Regions from separate parts of the Nonomuraea sp. NPDC050404 genome, predicted to be linked through region 1. Evidence: riboswitches for the same ligand, from Rfam matches in the RefSeq annotation. Region 1 holds a riboswitch; the other holds the start of a gene.

Region 1 (4,641 bases):
CCCCTCCGTCGTCTCTTAGAGTGATCGGCTGACTGCGTACTGTCAATGCTCAGGAAATGCGGTAAGCCTTGCGGTGCGGCGACTTGGACTACTCTGGGGCTGTCGGACCTTTCGCCTGTCCTTGCCGTATCCGGGAGCGCGCCTAGATGAACTGGCTCTACGTCGTGGGGATCATCCTTTTCATCCTCGGGTTGCTGTTCTCCATCGCCCTGCACGAGCTCGGCCACCTGGTGCCCGCCAAGATCTTCGGCGTCAGGGTGACCCAGTACATGGTGGGCTTCGGTTCGACCGCCTGGTCGCGGCGCAGGGGCGAGACCGAGTACGGCATCAAGTGGATCCCGTTCGGCGGCTACATCCGCATGATCGGCATGCTGCCGCCGCGGCCCGGCGACGACCCCACCAAGGCCAGGAGCACCGCGACGGGCCCGTTCCAGGGCCTGATCGAGTCCGCCAGGGACGCCGCGCTCGAAGAGGTGCGGCCGGGCGACGAGGACCGGGTCTTCTACCGCAAGAAGTGGTGGCAGAAGGTCATCATCATGTCCGGCGGCCCGGCCATGAACTTCGTGCTCGCCTTCATCTTCTTCAGCATCCTGCTGGTCGGCATCGGCCTGCCCACCTATGCCCCGATCGTCTCGCCCGCGACCAACACGTGCGTGATCCCGATCACCGAGCAGCGCACGCAGTGCACCGCCGCCGACAAGCCCACGCCCGCCGCCCAGGCGGGCCTGAAGCCCGGCGACCACCTGGTCACCTTCGACGGCAAGAAGATCGGCGACTGGGACGACGCCACCACCCTGATCCGCTCGCACGGCGCGGGCCCGGTGCGACTCGGCATCCTGCGCGACGACAAGCCGATGACGCTCAACGTCACGCTCATCGCCCAGGACCGGCCCAACCCCGACAACCCCGAGCAGATCGACAAGAACGTCGGCTTCCTGGGCGTGCTGCCCACCGAGGTCATGCAGCAGCAGAACCTGGGCCAGGTCGTCGGCTACATGGGCGAGCTGACCGTCAGGGTGGCGGGCTCGCTGCTCAACCTGCCCGAGAAGATGGTCGGCGTCTGGCACGCGGCCTTCTCCGGCGAGGAGCGCGACCCCGAGGGCCCGGTGGGCGTGGTCGGCGCGGGCCGGATGGGCGGCGAGATCATGGCCTCCGACCTGTCCACCGAGAACAAGGCCGCGATCTTCATCCAGTTGCTGGCCGGCTTCAACCTGGCGATCGGCATGTTCAACCTCATCCCGCTGCTGCCGCTGGACGGCGGGCACGTCGCCGGGGGCCTGTGGGAGGGCATCAAGCGGGCCTACGCCAAGGTCATGCGCCGGCCCGAGCCCTCGTACGTGGACATCGCCAAGGTGCTGCCCCTGACCTACGCCATCGCGATCGTGATGATGGTCATGGCGGGCCTGCTCATCTACGCAGACCTGGTCAACCCGCTCAGGCTGACCGGCTGAGGACGTCCGTGGAGGCGCCGGACCGGCTGCTGCCGTGTCCTGCCCGAGCGGTGCGCGGCCGCGCTAGTTCATCGAGATGTGTACGTGATCGAAGTGGTTCTCGGTGATGCTGCCGCGGTCGGTCATCCCGCGCCAGCCGGATCCCTGGTTGATGCGCTGCTTCCAGATCACGTACTTGACGCCCAGCTTGTCCTTGTTCTTGATGGCCCAGTCGGCGATCCGGTCGCCGAGCGCCATGTTCTCCGCGCCGGGCATCGAGCCGCCGGTGCTCATCATGAAGTCGCAGGCCCGGCCGAGCGGATGCTCGCCGCTGGCGCCCGCGCGGAAGCAGCCCACGCTGGACGGCAGCTGGAAGTTCTTCTCCACCTGCGCCTTCATCAGCCGCGTACGCGAGGTGATGTTGTCCGAGCCTGACGGCAGCTCGGGCGCCCAGGATCCGTCGGAGTTGCGGCCCGTACCGTAAGGCACCAGGTCTTCAAGCTTCTTCCTGATGTCCTTGATGACGTCCTCCGCCTCGTCGCGCTGCTCGGAGACCTCGGACGTGTCCGCCTTGATCTTGGCCGCCAGCTTGGCGGCCTCCTCGCTGGCCTTCTTCTTCTCGTCCCGCGCGCGCGCCACGACCTGCACGATCGCCTGCTGCTCCGCCGTGAGCTGTTCGAGCATGGCCGCGGTGTCGGCGTCGGTGGGGATCATGATGCCGGGCAGCCCGGGGTTGCCGTTCTGGTAGCGCAGGCGGGCGATCTCGGCGACCCGCTGCTCGGCCGTGACCAGCGTCTGCTCGGCGGCGGCCAGCCTGGCCTTGGCCGTCTTGGCGGCCTCCTGCGCCTTGGCCAGATCGACCCGCTTGAGGTTGTACTTCTCGATCTGCTTGTCGACCTTGCTGTTGAGCTGTTTGAGCTGGGCGCGGAGCTGCTCTTCCGATGGTTTGGGCGCGGCCTGCGCGGGGGTCGCCGGGAGGACGGCGATGGCGCAGGCGGCGATGAGTCCGATGGCAAGGGTCGCACGGGGCGAAGCCGCCACGTAGGTGTTCCTCTCCCTCTGCCGGCCGGGTTAGCTGACGGGTTGGGCATGGGAGTCGCCTGCCGCCGAAGCGGATTCACCCCAGGTGCGGTTTGGGTCCCCGGCTCCCGGGCAACGCGCCCGGGATTAGGCATGCAACGGCGGTTACTGCCGGTGCATATGGGGATATTAGTGGTAGATCACGAGTCATGCGACCTTAACAAGAAATCTATTAGTGATCTATCTGTGATCGAAGCATGCGTGCGGCCTCCTCCGGCAGCACGTCGTTGACGAAGGCGCCCATCGCCGACTCCGATCCGGCCAGGAACTTGAGCTTGTTCGGCGCCCGCCTGATGCTGAACAGCTCCAGGTGCAGATAGGCCAGCTCCCTGCCCTCACGCACCGGCGCCTGGTGCCAGGCCGAGATGTAGGGCATGACGAGCCCGAACAACCCGTCGAATGCCCGCAGCACCGAGGTGTAGAGCGGCGCGAACGCAGCCCGCTCAGCCTCCGTGAGCGCGGCCAGGTCGGGCACCTGCCGGTGCGGATACACGTGCACCTCGAACGGCCAGCGCGCGGCGGCCGGCACGAAGGCCGTCCACAACTCGTTGGCGGCCACCACCCGCGTCCCCGCCTCCCGCTCTGCGGCCAGCACGTCGGCGAACAGGTTGCCCTTGGTGTAGCGCCCCGCCGCGCCGAGTTGCAGCTTGGTCCTGGGCGTCACGTACGGGTAGGCGTAGATCTGGCCGTGCGGGTGGGCGATCGTGATGCCGATCTCCTCGCCCCGGTTCTCGAAGCAGAACACCTGCTCCACGCCCTCGATCGCGGACAACTCGGCCGTACGGTCGGCCCACGCCTCCATGACGAGCCTCACCTGAGCGTCGGAGAGCCTGGAGAAGGAGGAGGAGTGATCGGAGGTGAAGCACACCACCTCACACCGCCCCGCGCCCGGACGCACCTCACTGAGCCCGCCCGGCTCGCCGTAGCTCCCGAAATTTCCGGAGAAGGAGGGGAAGCGGTTCTCGAACACCGCCACGTCGTAGTCGTAGGCCGGGATCTCCGTCGAGCGTTCGTCCGACGACGGGCACAGCGGGCACTCGGCCGTGCCGCCCGTCGGCAGGAACGTACGCGTCTGCCGGTGCCCGGCCATCGCGATCCACTCCTCGGTCAGCGGGTCGTAGCGCAGCTCCGAGGCCACCGGCCGGGGGCCGAGCGTACGCCGGTCGATCGCGCTCCTGTCCGCGTCGTCACGCAGGTCGAAGTAGATCAGCTCCCGGCCGTCGGCCAGGTGGGTGATGGTGCGCTTCAAGGGGTGCCCTCCACGATGATCAGTTCTCCGGCCCGTTCGGCCAGCTCCGTGCGTGCGTCCTGCGGCAGCCCCGCGTCGCTGATGACCACGTCGGCCTCGCTCAGCTCGGCGATGGTGCTGATGCCGACGGTGTTCCATTTCGTGTGGTCGGCGGGGATCACCAGCCGGTGTGCCGCCGCGACCAGCTCCCTGTCGGTCTCGGACTCCAGCAGGTTGGGCGTGGTGAACCCGGCCCGCACGCTCATCCCGTGCACGCCGAGGAAGAGCGTGTCCACGTGCAGGCGGCGGATCGCGGCCACGGCCACCGGCCCGACCAGGGCGTCGGACGGCGTGCGTACGCCCCCGGTCAGCACGACGGTGCGGTCGGCGCGCGGGTTGCGGTGGAAGATCTCGGCGACCGGGATCGAGTTGGTGATCACGGTCAGCTCGGGCACGCCGATCAGGTGGTGGGCCAGCGCCCACGTGGTGGTCCCCGCCGACAGCGCCACGGCCGTGCCCGGGCGTACGAGGGTGGCCGCGCGCCGCGCGATGGCGTCCTTCTCCTGCTGCTGGCGGGCGGACTTGGCGGTGAAGCCCGGCTCCTCGGTGGAGCCCGGGCCGAGCGCCGTCGCGCCTCCGTGCACCTTCTCCAGCAGCCCGCGCTCGGCCAGCACCTCAAGGTCGCGGCGGATGGTCATGTCGGAGACGCCGAGCTCGCGTACGAGGTCGGCCACCCGGACGCCGCCGTTGCTGCGCACGCGTTCGAGAATCGCCTGCTGGCGCTGCTGTGCGAGCACGCCCGCTCCTTCCAACAGATTCCACCAAATTATGACACGAAATTGTTGGGGAATGTTAGTTCGGCGGGATCGCTTGCGCTGGTCGGTGTGGGCGGGAGACGTTGTG
Region 2 (4,641 bases), on a different contig from region 1:
CCGCCAGGGGGCTGATGACCGAGACGGCGCTGCGCCGGCTGCAGGCCGACGGCGACTGTGCGCGGCTGCTCGCGGAAGGGCCGCTCACCCACGGCGAGCTGCAGTACGCGGTGCTCGGGGGCGTCCTGGACGCGGCCTTCTTCCTGCTGCCCAACAGCGGGTCGCGGCCCAAGTTCCGGCCGGGCGAGCGGCACTGGCTGGGCGGGCAGTGGTTCTTCGACGTGCCGGGGCTGGTGCGGGAGTGCGCGCGGCGGCGGGCGCAACTCGCCCAGATCTGGCCCTCCGCCGACGTGGACTCCCTTCCGGTACGGCCGCTGCCCCGGCTGCCGGGCCACGGGGTGACGCTGAGCCGGATCCAGTGGGAGGTCATCGTCAGGGCCGACCACAAGGTGACGCCGCTGGAGCTGGCCAAGCAGATCGGGCGGCCCGCGTACCCGATCCTGCTGGCGGTCAGGAAACTGGCCGCCTCCGGGCTGCTGGCCCCGCCCGATCCCCCGGATCTGCCCAGGCGGCGCGCCTCCGCCGAGCGGCCGCCGCACGATCCCGGGGCGGCGGCCCAGCCGCTGGGCCCGCCCGTGAGCGGGGATCCGACCGATCTGGCGCTGCTGATGCGGCTGAAGAAGGCGCTGGAGGAGTTGTCGTGAGGTTCCCCTCACTCAGGAGGAGGCCACCGGTGGAGCTACGACAAGAGGTCCTGGAGGAGATGACGCTCCTGCGGGAGCGCACGCCGGACGTACGGGGCAGCGTCGCCTGCACCGTGGACGGCCTGCCCGTCGCCTGCGACCTGGAGGACAGGACGGGCGACCAGGCGGCGGCGCTGTCCGCGGCGCTGCTCGCGATGAGCAGGCGCATGCTGATCGTCACAGGACAGGGCAATTTCGAGGAGACGCTCATCTCCGGCACCGCCGGCTTCGTGGCCTTCTACGCCGCCGGCCCCACCATCGTCCTCACGGTCCTGGCCGGACCCGGCGCGAACGTCGGGCTGCTGCGGCTGGAGGGCAGGAAGACGGCTGCCGGAGTGGCCGCCGTCGCAGCACGAAAGCACTGAAACCACCGCAAGGGAGGAAGAAGCATGGCCGGCATGGACGTCTCGCTCAAGGAGATGATGTCGATCGACGGGTCCGTGGGGGCGGCGATCGTCGATCACGGCAGCGGCATGGCGCTGGGCTCGCTCGGCGGCTCCAAGGACCTGGACCTGCAGGTCGCCGCGGCGGGAAACACGGAGGTGGTCAAGGCCAAACTCCGCACGATGGACTCGCTGGGCCTCAAGGACAGCATCGAGGACATCCTGATCACGTTGAGCGGGCAGTACCACATCATTCGCCCGATCACGGGACGCGGGGGGAAGGGGCTGTTCCTCTACCTGGCGCTCGATCGCGGGCGGGCCAATCTGGCGATGGCGCGGCACCAGCTCCGCGGCATCGAGGAGAAGCTGGAGGTCTGACCTTCCGTCGCGGTGGCCCGCCCTTGACGGGGCGGGCCATCCCGACGTTGCGGTTTACGCCGTAGTCAGTTTGGTGATCTCGGCGGCGAAGTCGGGCCAGAGCGCGCGGGGCAGGTCGTGTCCCATCCCCGGGTAGGTCACCAGCCGCGCCCCCGGCACGGCCGCCGCCGTCGCCTGGCCGCCCACGAGCGGGACCAGCGGGTCCGCCTCGCCGTGCAGTACCAGCGTGGGGATCCGGACCTGCGCCAGCGCCTCCCTGCGGTCTCCCGAGGCCATGATGGCGGCCATCTGCCTGGCCGTGCCCGCCGGGTCGAAGCACCGGTCGTAGGCCCGCCCGGCCCGCTCGGCGAGCTTGCCGGGGTCCAGGTCGTAGGCGGGCGAGCCGATGACCGACCAGTTGCGTACCGACTGCTCGACCACCGCTTCGCGGCCCTCGGGCGGGCGGCGCATCAGCACGGCGGCGGCGGCCTCCGTGGGCGGCGCCACGGAGGGGCCGGGCGTGGACATGATCGAGGTCAGCGTCAGCACCCGTTCCGGGCGGCGGATGGCCAGCGTCTGGGCGATCATGCCGCCCATCGAGGCGCCCACCACGTGGGCGGCGGGCCAGCCGAGCGCGTCCATGAGGCCCGCCGTGTCGTCCGCCAGGTCGTCCAGCAGGTACGGCGCGGGCGTGCCCGACTTGGGCAGGCCCAGGTCGTGGAGGTGCGTGGACAGGCCCGCGTCGCGGTTGTCGAACCGTACGACGTGGTGGCCCTGCTCCGCGAGAAGCTCGCAGAGCTCTTCGTCCCATTGGATGAGCTGGGCGCCGAGTCCCATGATGAGGAGCAGGGGGCGTCCCGAGGGGGAGCCGAAGCTCTCGTACGCGATGTCGATGCCGTTCGCGGCTGCGCGGGTGGTCACGACGACCAGAATGACATTCTGGTCGATAGTACGTAAAGCGCTTCTCTGAGCCGGTCCGCGCGCCCGGGGTTCAGCGCTTGAAGAGGGTGCGCAGGCGCTCGCCGCCGAGCACCACGCCGCCGCCCGCGACGGCCAGGGCGCCGGCCATCAGCGCGCCGCCCACGACGCCGGACGCCTCGGACTTGTCCTGGCCGTCCTGGGTCTTCTTCTGCGCGGCCGGGGCGCCGACGATGCCGCCGCCCTGCGGGGCGGGCTCCTCCTCCGCCTCGGGCGGGGTGGCCGGGTTGTCGTCGCGCTCGGCCCAGGCGCGGGTCGAGAAGGGGACCGGGTAGTTCTTCTTGCCGGGGCCGTCGCCCCACTTGGTGATGACGTACTCGACGTCGATGTGGCCCAGGCCGCCCGCGTCGTCCACGCCCAGCGTGCTGGAGTTGAACGTGCCGCCGGTCAGCTCGGCGAACGTCTTGGCGTCGAGATCGAGCATGATGCCGCGGTTGGAGGGCGTTCCCGGCCCGCGGTCGCCCACGAAGAACGGCGCCTTCTTGCCCTTGTAGACCACGTAACCCTCGGTCAGCAGCGGCCAGCTCGGGCTGGCGGCCATCCCCTTCTGCATCGGCTTGCCACTGGCGGGCAGGCCCGTGTCACCGGCGCGGCCGGAGGAGTCGTCCCAGAAGTAGGAGGCCGTGGTCGAGCCCTTGAGCATGACCTTCTGGTCGGTGTCAGTGTCGGCGTGGGCCGCCGTGCCGGCGATGGTCAGGGCGCCGACGGTGGTGGCGGTGAGCATGGCGAGGGAACGCAAACCAAAACGGGCAGACATGAAGCAGCAAAAACCCTTCACGAGGGGACAGGGAGGTTGCACTCGGGGGAAAAGGGCGCAGCGGGCGGGGCACCCGGCGTTACGCGGAGCGCAAGATACGAGCCTTAGGGAAGGGGGCCGCTCAGCAGGCGGCCGTCACTACGCGGCCTGGGGGTACGACGCGCTGGTGCATAGGGGGAAACAGTCCTCTCCATCACGCCTACCGGGTTAGCTGACGGGTTCGGGCGTGGAGATGCCCTACCGGCGCGCGGCCGGATTCACCCCAACATGACGTGGGTCCCCGGTTCCCGATCGCTCGGGATTCGGCGCCAGCCGGTCGTCCGTCTTGGGTAAGGACTGGGTCACCGGCTGGTAATGGCGATTACTGTAGCCACGGAAACGGACATACGCAAACGATTCATCATGAATCGGGCGAAGATCTACCTACGTAGGTAAAGAGAAAGGGGGTACGGCATGCCGTACCCCCGTCAAATCCCAGCCTCAGCCGCCGCTCTTGCGCCTGAATGATCTTTTACTCGCAGCCGGACCGTGCGCCCCGTGGATCTTCGATGGGTCGACGCCCCTGCCACCCGCGCCTGATCCGGCGGCCTGGCTACGCTTGCGCTCCAGTGCCTCGCGGAACTTGCGCTTCATCTCGTCCTCGGGAGTTTCATCGACTTCCGGCTCCGGTGTTTCCGCCATGAGGACCTCCATGGTGTTGGGGACAGTCACAGCTTCGCACGGCACTGCTTATGACGCGAAACCGGCCTCAAGACTGCATTGAGGTACGCGGAACGCTTCCGGCCGCTTGTCCGGCGCCACGGGTGCAGGCCAGCAGCCGGAAAACGGGATCCGGACTGCCGGAACGCCCCTGCCCATGCCCCACGAACGTGCCCTCCCCACTCACCCCGCAGCCCCGGGCGCGCGGGCGCGGGTAAAGGGGAACCGCTCTGTTCGTGGTGTTGTGTTGGAGCGGCTCAGGAAATAGCTCCCTTGATGAGACTCCTCGGGCGTGACCTGGCAATGGATCTTGGGGCCGCGAGCACGCGGATCTACGTCAAGCGCAGGGGCATCGTGCTGGACGAACCCTCGGCCGTGATGTGCGACGGCCGTACAGGGAAGATCATCGGGTTCGGGTCGGAGGCCGCCGCCCTCGGCGGGGGCACGCGTACGTGCTGGCCGGTCCGCGGCGGGCTGCCGGCCGACGCCGAGCTGGCCCGGCGCATGATCCGGCACTTCCTGCGCAAGGTGCACTGGCATCCGTACTCCAGGCCGCGACTGGTCCTGGCGCTGCCCGGCGAATCCACCCCGATCGACCGCGCGGCGCTGCACGACGTGGCGTACGAGGCGGAGGCCAGGACCGTGCGGCTGGTCCCGCACGCGCTGGCGGCCGCGCTCGGGGCGGGGCTGACGCTCACGGACTTCGCCGGGAACATGGTGATCGACATCGGCCGCGACGCCGCACGGATCGCCGTGTTGTCCGGGGAGTCGGTGGTGGCGGCCG

The links. A riboswitch is a leader RNA that binds a small molecule or an ion and turns the genes downstream of it on or off. The one in region 1 is predicted to bind cyclic di-AMP.
Region 2: linked by a shared signal. The riboswitch ahead of AB0I81_RS18465 (hypothetical protein) and the one ahead of AB0I81_RS26890 (hypothetical protein) in region 1 are both predicted to bind cyclic di-AMP.

What each region holds. Positions count from the first base shown of each region.
Region 1 is NZ_JBFAKB010000009.1:391,365-396,005, forward strand. Features, by position in the region: gene AB0I81_RS26885 (site-2 protease family protein) at 147-1,451, shown strand; gene AB0I81_RS26890 (hypothetical protein) at 1,515-2,471, opposite strand; cyclic di-AMP (ydaO/yuaA leader) riboswitch at 2,477-2,614, opposite strand; gene galT (galactose-1-phosphate uridylyltransferase) at 2,683-3,759, opposite strand; gene AB0I81_RS26900 (DeoR/GlpR family DNA-binding transcription regulator) at 3,756-4,535, opposite strand.
Region 2 is NZ_JBFAKB010000006.1:267,469-272,109, forward strand. Features, by position in the region: gene AB0I81_RS18445 (hypothetical protein) at 1-644, shown strand, start outside; gene AB0I81_RS18450 (roadblock/LC7 domain-containing protein) at 674-1,048, shown strand; gene AB0I81_RS18455 (hypothetical protein) at 1,073-1,444, shown strand; gene AB0I81_RS18460 (alpha/beta fold hydrolase) at 1,499-2,344, opposite strand; partial or broken gene AB0I81_RS18465 (hypothetical protein) at 2,679-3,044, opposite strand; cyclic di-AMP (ydaO/yuaA leader) riboswitch at 3,340-3,476, opposite strand; gene AB0I81_RS18470 (DUF5302 domain-containing protein) at 3,639-3,839, opposite strand; gene AB0I81_RS18475 (rod shape-determining protein) at 4,134-4,641, shown strand, end outside.